Regions from separate parts of the Streptomyces sp. NPDC012935 genome, predicted to be linked through region 1. Evidence: riboswitches for the same ligand, from Rfam matches in the RefSeq annotation. Region 1 holds a riboswitch; the other holds the start of a gene.
The links. Region 1 has a riboswitch for cobalamin ahead of ACFY5C_RS30990 (ribonucleoside-diphosphate reductase subunit alpha). Riboswitches for the same ligand answer to the same signal wherever they lie in the genome.
Positions count from the first base shown of each region.

Region 2: another riboswitch for cobalamin. It lies ahead of metE (5-methyltetrahydropteroyltriglutamate--homocysteine S-methyltransferase); the one in region 1 lies ahead of ACFY5C_RS30990 (ribonucleoside-diphosphate reductase subunit alpha).

Region 1 covers NZ_JBIBBC010000015.1:208,374-212,093, forward strand. Annotated here, with positions in the region: gene ACFY5C_RS30980 (ATP-binding protein) at 1-988, opposite strand, end outside; partial or broken gene ACFY5C_RS30985 (hypothetical protein) at 1,144-1,455, shown strand; cobalamin riboswitch at 1,474-1,648, shown strand; gene ACFY5C_RS30990 (ribonucleoside-diphosphate reductase subunit alpha) at 1,772-3,720, shown strand, end outside.
Region 2 covers NZ_JBIBBC010000017.1:54,523-58,242, forward strand. Annotated here, with positions in the region: gene metE (5-methyltetrahydropteroyltriglutamate--homocysteine S-methyltransferase) at 1-2,200, opposite strand, end outside; cobalamin riboswitch at 2,379-2,574, opposite strand; gene ACFY5C_RS32140 (3-hydroxybutyryl-CoA dehydrogenase) at 2,940-3,720, opposite strand, start outside.

The DNA of each region.
Region 1 (3,720 bases):
CCTCCTCCTCGCTGAGCGGTTCCAGCTCGACGATCGCGGCCGGGGTGCTCTCCAGCGGGCTGTGCGGACGGGAGGCGATGACGAGGGGCAGCTTCTCCTCGTAGGCGCGCTCGATGGCTCGCCGGATGATGTTGTCCCGGTTCTGTTCGAGGCCGTCGCCGAGGAGAGCCTCCTCCAGTCCATCGGCGATGACGACGGGTTTGTCGTCGGCGAGCAGTTGCTGCCAGACCCGCTCGGTCTTGGTGCGCGCGAGGATGCCCCGGGGTGCCTCGTCTATGAAGCGCTGCTTGGCCATGCGTTCGAAGTTCAGGTCGGTGCCGCCGTTCGCGTCCCGCAGCCGGATCGGCACCGGTACGGCGTTCTGCTCCGCCAGCAGTTCGGTGAGCCGTACCAGGACGGCGGTCTTGCCCACGCCGACACCGCCGACCAGCAGATAGGGACGGCGCGTGTCGCGCTCGCGCAGCCGTTCGGCGATGACCTGGGCGATCTCCTCCCTGCCTACGATCTCGGTGGCGTCCGGGCCGGCGGTGAGCACCAGTCGGTGGGGATCGTCCCGTGCCTTTGCGAGATAGCGCCGCTTGGTCCACCGGTACCACCAGAACAGAAAGAGGGTGGCGGCGAGCGACGCGGCGAGCACCGGGCCGAGGAAGCGCAGGACGGTCTCGAATCCGTCATTGCCCTGCCGCCACTTCTCGAAGCTGGTCGTGTTGCTCGAGATCAGGATGTACAGGCCCTCCACCACCCACGCGAGCAAGGCGAGCGCGGCCACCGTCCAGATGGCCCGGGTGACGTTGGTGTAGGTGAACCACCGGCGCCACTTCCTGGGGCGGGTGGTGCCGCCGCGAGCCTCCAGGCGGATCGTCAGCCGGTGCCAATGGGCCACGAACCCCTGCCTGACCCAGGTGCCCGCCCGTCTCGGAGCCAGCGTCGCCATCGGCGCGTTGCGCGGTCGCTTCTTGCCGGGCGGGCGACGGACGACCCTCGTCATCGTTCGTCTCCTTCCGAGGAGGACTCTCGAAACGGAGCGACCGCGGAGCGCCGACACCTATCTCCATAGAAGCACTCCCGGAACTCCCCGCAACCCGGCGGCCCTCGGCGAAAACCCTGGGCCGTCCCCGGGACCGGTCCGGCAGACTCGGGCGTATGGACATCGCGATCCGGCCGACGGATCCCGGCGAGTTCGACGCGCCCGGCGAGTTCACCACCAGGAAATACTCCAAGCGCGCGGCCGCCGCCGAGGTGGTGGTCACGCGGACCGCCAACTGCTGGGCGGGGTGACCTTCGTCCCGTCCGGCGGCCCCCTGGCGAGGCAGCCCGCACGTGCGCGCCCGTAGCGACCGCGCTCGCGCCCGCGCCCGCGCCACGGAGGGCTGCGTACGCATCGTCCTGTCGACCCAGCGAGCCATGCACGCCCGGATCTACATCACTCTCCTCACCTACGAGTTGACGCTCTGAAACCAGCGCGACACAACATCTGGGGGTGGCGTGGCGGGTGAGCACAAGATGTATGCTCATGCTCGCTGTCGCCGCAGGGGAATCCGGTGCGAATCCGGAACTGTCCCGCAACGGTGTACTTGTGCATGTCTGTTCCCAGGACCGGCATGCGCAGGAGTCAGTCCGAGGACCTGCCGACAGCGCGCCCGGCCACCCGGCCGGTGCGCCCGACGTCCGGGCCTCGCGGAATGGGCCGGTGGACGCGACGCCGTGTGCGCTCGTGTGCTGCCCCCTGCCCTCGCCGAGGCCCCCGTGCCGAGCGAGGGAGAGCCCCCACGTGACCATCGCGCCAGCAGATCCGGCCTCAGCCGTCCCGACCGTCCCTACGGACGAGGACGCCCCGGGAACCGCCTTGCTGCGGACCCTGACCGAGCTGACCGCCGACCTCCCCGACGCCGACCCCGGCCGGGTCGCCGCCGCCGCGCTGCGCGGCCGGTCCGCGTTCGCGGACGAGGCGGAGCTGCGCGAGCTGGCCACCGAAGCGGCGGCCGGCCTGATCTCCGAGGACCCCGCCTACTCGAGGCTCGCCGCCCGGCTGCTGACCCTCTCCATCGCCGCCGAGGCCGCCTCGCAGGGCGTCACGTCCTTCACCGGGTCGGTCGCGGTCGGGCACCGTGAGGGCCTCATCGCCGACCGGACCGCCGAGTTCGTGCGCCTGCACGCGGCCCGCCTCGACGCCCTGGTCGACATGGACGGCGACGACCGCTTCGGCTACTTCGGCCTGCGCACCCTGCACAGCCGGTACCTCCTGCGGCACCCCATCACCCGCAAGGTCGTCGAGACGCCCCAGCACTTCATGCTGCGCGTCGCCGCCGGTCTCGCCGAGGACGACACCGCCCGGTCGGTGGACGAAGTCGCCGCGCTCTACGGGCTCATGAGCCGCCTCGACTACCTCCCCTCCTCCCCCACCCTCTTCAACTCCGGCACCCGGCATCCCCAGATGTCGTCCTGCTACCTCCTCGACTCCCCCAAGGACGAGCTGGACTCCATCTACGACCGCTACCACCAGGTCGCCCGCCTCTCCAAGCACGCGGGCGGCATCGGTCTTTCGTACTCCCGTATCCGGTCCCGGGGTTCGCTGATCCGCGGCACCAACGGTCACTCCAACGGCATCGTGCCGTTCCTGAAGACCCTCGACGCCTCGGTCGCCGCGGTGAACCAGGGCGGCCGGCGCAAGGGTGCGGCCGCGGTGTACCTGGAGACCTGGCACTCCGACATCGAGGAGTTCCTGGAGCTGCGCGACAACACCGGTGAGGACGCCCGCCGTACGCACAACCTGAACCTCGCGCACTGGGTCCCGGACGAGTTCATGCGCCGGGTCAACGCCGACGAGCCGTGGTCGCTGTTCTCGCCGTCGGACGTGCCGGATCTCGTCGACCTGTGGGGCGACGAGTTCGACGAGGCGTACCGCAAGGCGGAGGCGGCGGGGCTCGCGAAGAAGACCATCCCCGCCCGTGATCTGTACGGCCGCATGATGCGCACCCTCGCGCAGACCGGCAACGGCTGGATGACCTTCAAGGACGCCGCCAACCGCACCGCCAACCAGACGGCCCTGCCGGGCCATGTCGTCCACTCCTCCAACCTCTGCACGGAGATCCTGGAGGTCACGGACGACGGGGAGACGGCGGTCTGCAACCTGGGGTCGGTCAACCTCGGCGCCTTCGTGAACACCATGACCGGCGACATCGACTGGGAGCGGCTCGACGCGACCGTCCGCACGGCCGTCACGTTCCTCGACCGGGTCGTCGACATCAACTTCTACCCGACCGAGCAGGCGGGCCGGTCGAACGCCAAGTGGCGGCCGGTCGGGCTCGGCGCGATGGGCCTGCAGGACGTCTTCTTCAAGCTGCGCCTGCCCTTCGACTCCGCCGAGGCGAAGGCCCTGTCCGCCCGGATCGCCGAGCGCATCATGCTCGCCGCCTACGAGGCCTCCGCCGACCTCGCCGAGCGCAACGGCCCGCTGCCGGCGTGGGAGAAGACCCGTACCGCCCGCGGTGTCCTGCACCCCGACCACTACGACGTCGAGCTGACCTGGCCGGAGCGCTGGTCGGCCCTGCGCAGCCGTATCGCCACCACCGGCATGCGCAACTCCCTTCTGCTCGCCATCGCGCCCACCGCGACCATCGCGTCGATCGCGGGTGTCTACGAGTGCATCGAGCCGCAGGTCTCCAACCTGTTCAAACGCGAGACGCTCTCCGGCGAGTTCCTCCAGGTCAACTCCTACCT
Region 2 (3,720 bases), on a different contig from region 1:
GTTCGGCGGGGATGGCCTTGAGGCCGGTGCGCAGCAGGGACGCCGCCTCCTGGGCGCTGGGGACGCGTGGGGAGTGGATGTCGTACACGCCGGGGCCGGCCTCGCGCGGGTAGCCGTGGGCGGCGAGTTCGCGGGCGACCTGCATGTGTGAGCGGGCGGCCTCCAGGCTGATGACGTCGGCGTCCAGGTCGTCGATGGCCTGGACGATGTCGCCGAACTCGGCGTAGCACATGTGGGTGTGGATCTGGGTGTCCGGACGCACACCGCTCGTGCTGAGCCTGAACGCCTCCGTCGCCCAGGCCAGGTAGGCCGGACGGTCGGCGCAGCGCAGCGGCAGGGTCTCGCGCAGAGCGGGTTCGTCGACCTGGATGACCGAAGTCCCGGCTGCCTCCAGGTCGCCCACCTCGTCGCGCAGGGCGAGGGCGACCTGGCGGGCGGTGTCACCGAGAGGCTGATCGTCGCGGACGAAGGACCAGGCGAGCATGGTGACCGGGCCGGTGAGCATGCCCTTGACGGGGCGGTCGGTGAGGGACTGGGCGTACTGCGTCCAGCGCACCGTCATCGGTTCGGGGCGGGAGATGTCGCCGGCCAGGATCGGCGGACGGACGTACCGCGTGCCGTAGGACTGCACCCAGCCGTGCTGGGTGGCGAGGTAGCCGGTGAGCTGCTCGGCGAAGTACTGGACCATGTCGTTGCGTTCGGCCTCGCCGTGCACCAGGACGTCGATCCCGGTCTTCTCCTGGAAGGAGATGACCTCCTGGATCTCGGCCTTGATGCGCTCCTCGTACCCTGCGGCGCCGATGCGCCCGCCGCGCAGGTCGGCGCGTGCGGCGCGCAGTTCGCCGGTCTGCGGGAAGGAGCCGATGGTGGTCGTCGGCAGCAGGGGCATGCCGAGGTGGGCGCGCTGGGCGGCGGCGCGTTCGGAGTACGGCTGGGAGCGGCGGGCGTCGGCCTCGGTGACGGCGGCGGCGCGGGCGCGGACGGCCGGGTCACGGGTGATCGGCGAGCCGGCGCGGGACGCCAGGTCGGCCCGGTTGGCGGCGAGTTCGGCGGCGACGGCGTGCGTGCCCTGGGCGAGGCCCTTGGCGAGCGTGACGATCTCGGCGGTCTTCTGTTTCGCGAATGCCAGCCAGCGCAGGACCTGCGGCTCGATGTCCCGCTCCAGGCCCGTGTCCAGGGGCACATGGAGCAGGGAGCAGGAGGCGGCCACGTCGACCCGGTCGGCCAGCCCGAGCAGGGTGCCCAGGGTGGACAGGGACTTCTCCAGGTCGTTGACCCAGATGTTGCGGCCGTTGACCACACCGGCGACCAACCGCTTGCCGGGCAGCCCGCCGACCGCGGCGAGTGCGTCCAGGTTCGCTGCGGCGGACCCGGTGAAGTCCAGCGCCAGCCCTTCGACCGGGGCCTTCGCCAATACCGGCAGGGCGTCGCCGACCCGGTCGAAGTACGAGGCGACCAGCAGCTTCGGGCGGTCGGTGAGGGCACCGAGGTCGCGGTAGGCCCGCTCGGCGGCATTCAGCTCGGCCGGGGTGCGGTCCTGGACAAGGGCGGGCTCGTCCAGCTGCACCCACTCGGCGCCGGCCGCGCGCAGGTCGGCGAGGACCTCGGCGTACACCGGCAGCAGGCGGTCCAGGAGCGTGAGCGGCTCGAAGTCCGCGGCGACCCCGGGGGCGGGCTTGGCGAGCAGCAGATACGTGACCGGGCCGACCAGGACTGGGCGGGCGGTGAGACCGAGCGCGAGGGCCTCCTTCAGCTCGGCGACCTGCTTGGTCGAGTCGGCCGTGAAGACGGTGTCAGGGCCCAGCTCCGGCACCAGGTAGTGGTAGTTCGTGTCGAACCACTTCGTCATCTCCAGCGGCGCCACGTCCTGCGTGCCGCGCGCCATGGCGAAGTAGCCGTCGAGGGTGCCGGCCGTGACGGAGTGCCGGTGGCGCTCGGGGATCGCGCCGACCATGACGGTGGTGTCCAGGACGTGGTCGTAGTACGAGAAATCACCGGTGGGCACCTCGTGGATGCCGGCGTCGGCCAGCTGCCGCCAGTTGGCGGCGCGCACGTCGGCGGCCGTGGTGCGCAGGGCGCCAGCGGTGACACGGCCCTTCCAGTAGCCCTCGACCGCCTTCTTCAGTTCCCGGTTCGCGCCCTGGCGGGGGTAGCCGTACACGGTGGCCCGTGCTGCCGCGGCTGCGGACTTCGTGGTCACGGAGATCTCCTTCGCGAGATGAATCCCTGAGATCCCGGCGACGGGACGAGAGCGCGAAGGGGTGACGAACCGGACGGTCGGAGCGTGCGCGGCTGGGCACGGTCGTCCGCCTGGTATGTACGCCGACCCGCCCTCGAGGTCACCGGGATGTCCGCGCACGGGTCGTCCGCGCGCGGGCAGTTGGCAGGTCTTCGGACTCGCGGGCACGTCCTCCTGACCGGAGGACACCTACTGGCCGTCGCTTCCCAGGCCCTCTTCGTCGGGCCCAGTGCGGATGACGGCGGTCGTTCCCACTCACCGCTGCGGGGCAGTCCCGGATTCTCACCGGGTTCCCTCTTGCGACGCATCCCACCTGGCGGGCGGGGCGAACCAGCTGCACCGGCCAGCCTACGGGGTGGCACCTCGCAGGGCAGCGCGGCATCCGTCATCCGGATGGTGAAATGGGACACCCGCGACGACGCCCCGGCTGCTGGCCGAGGTGTACGGAGTGGAGCCGAGGTCGCCCTCCATCCGCGCACGGGCGCACCCGAGATGACCTTCCCCGGGGAGCCGCAGGCGGTCGCCGCGACCAGGACGGGCCACTCGGCAGGCTCTGAGTGCCCGGCGCGTTGCGAGGGCGGGAGCGCCACAGAGCGGGAAGCGCCTGACAGCGCCTCCCGCCCTTCCCCTGTGTCAGCCGCGCGGGAACCCTCACTCCCGGCGGCGACGCGGACCCCTCAGCCCGCGTCGTACCAGGCCCTCAGTCCTGGTCGTAGATGTGGAACCCGCGGCCGGTCTTGCGGCCGAGCAATCCCGCCTCCACCATCCGCTGGAGCAGCGGGGGAGGGGCGTAGAGGGGCTCCCTGAACTCGTCGTAGAGCGACCCGGCGATCGAGGCGACGGTGTCGAGGCCGATCAGGTCCGCGAGCCTGAGCGGGCCCATGGGGTGGGCGCAGCCCAGCTCCATGCCCGTGTCGATGTCGGCGGCTGTGGCGAAGCCGGACTCGGCCATCCGGACCGCCGACAGCAGGTACGGGATGAGCAGGGCGTTGACGACGAAGCCGGCCCGGTCCTGGGAGTGGATCACCGTCCTGCCCAGCGTCCTGGTGGCGAATTCCCGTACTGCGGCAAGCGTCTGAGGCGCCGTGTGCAGCGAGGTCACGATCTCCACCAGCGGCAGCACCGGCACCGGGTTGAAGAAGTGCAGGCCCACCACCCGGTCCGCCCGGCCGGTCGCCATGCCCAGCCGCATGACGGGGAGTGAGGAGGTGTTGGTCGCCAGCACCGCCTCCGGATCCTCGACGATCTTGTCGAGCGCGGCGAAGACCTCGGTCTTGGCGGCCGGGTTCTCGATGACGGCCTCGACGACGAGCTGCCGGTCGGCGAGATCGTCCAGGCTGCCGCTGAAGGCCGTGCGGTCGAGCGCGTCTCGCGCTGCGGCCTCCTCCAGCCTGCCGCGGCGCACCGCGCGGTCGAGTGACGCCGCCATCCGGTCCCGTGCGGCGCGGGCCGCGACCTCGTCCACTTCGCAGACCACGGTG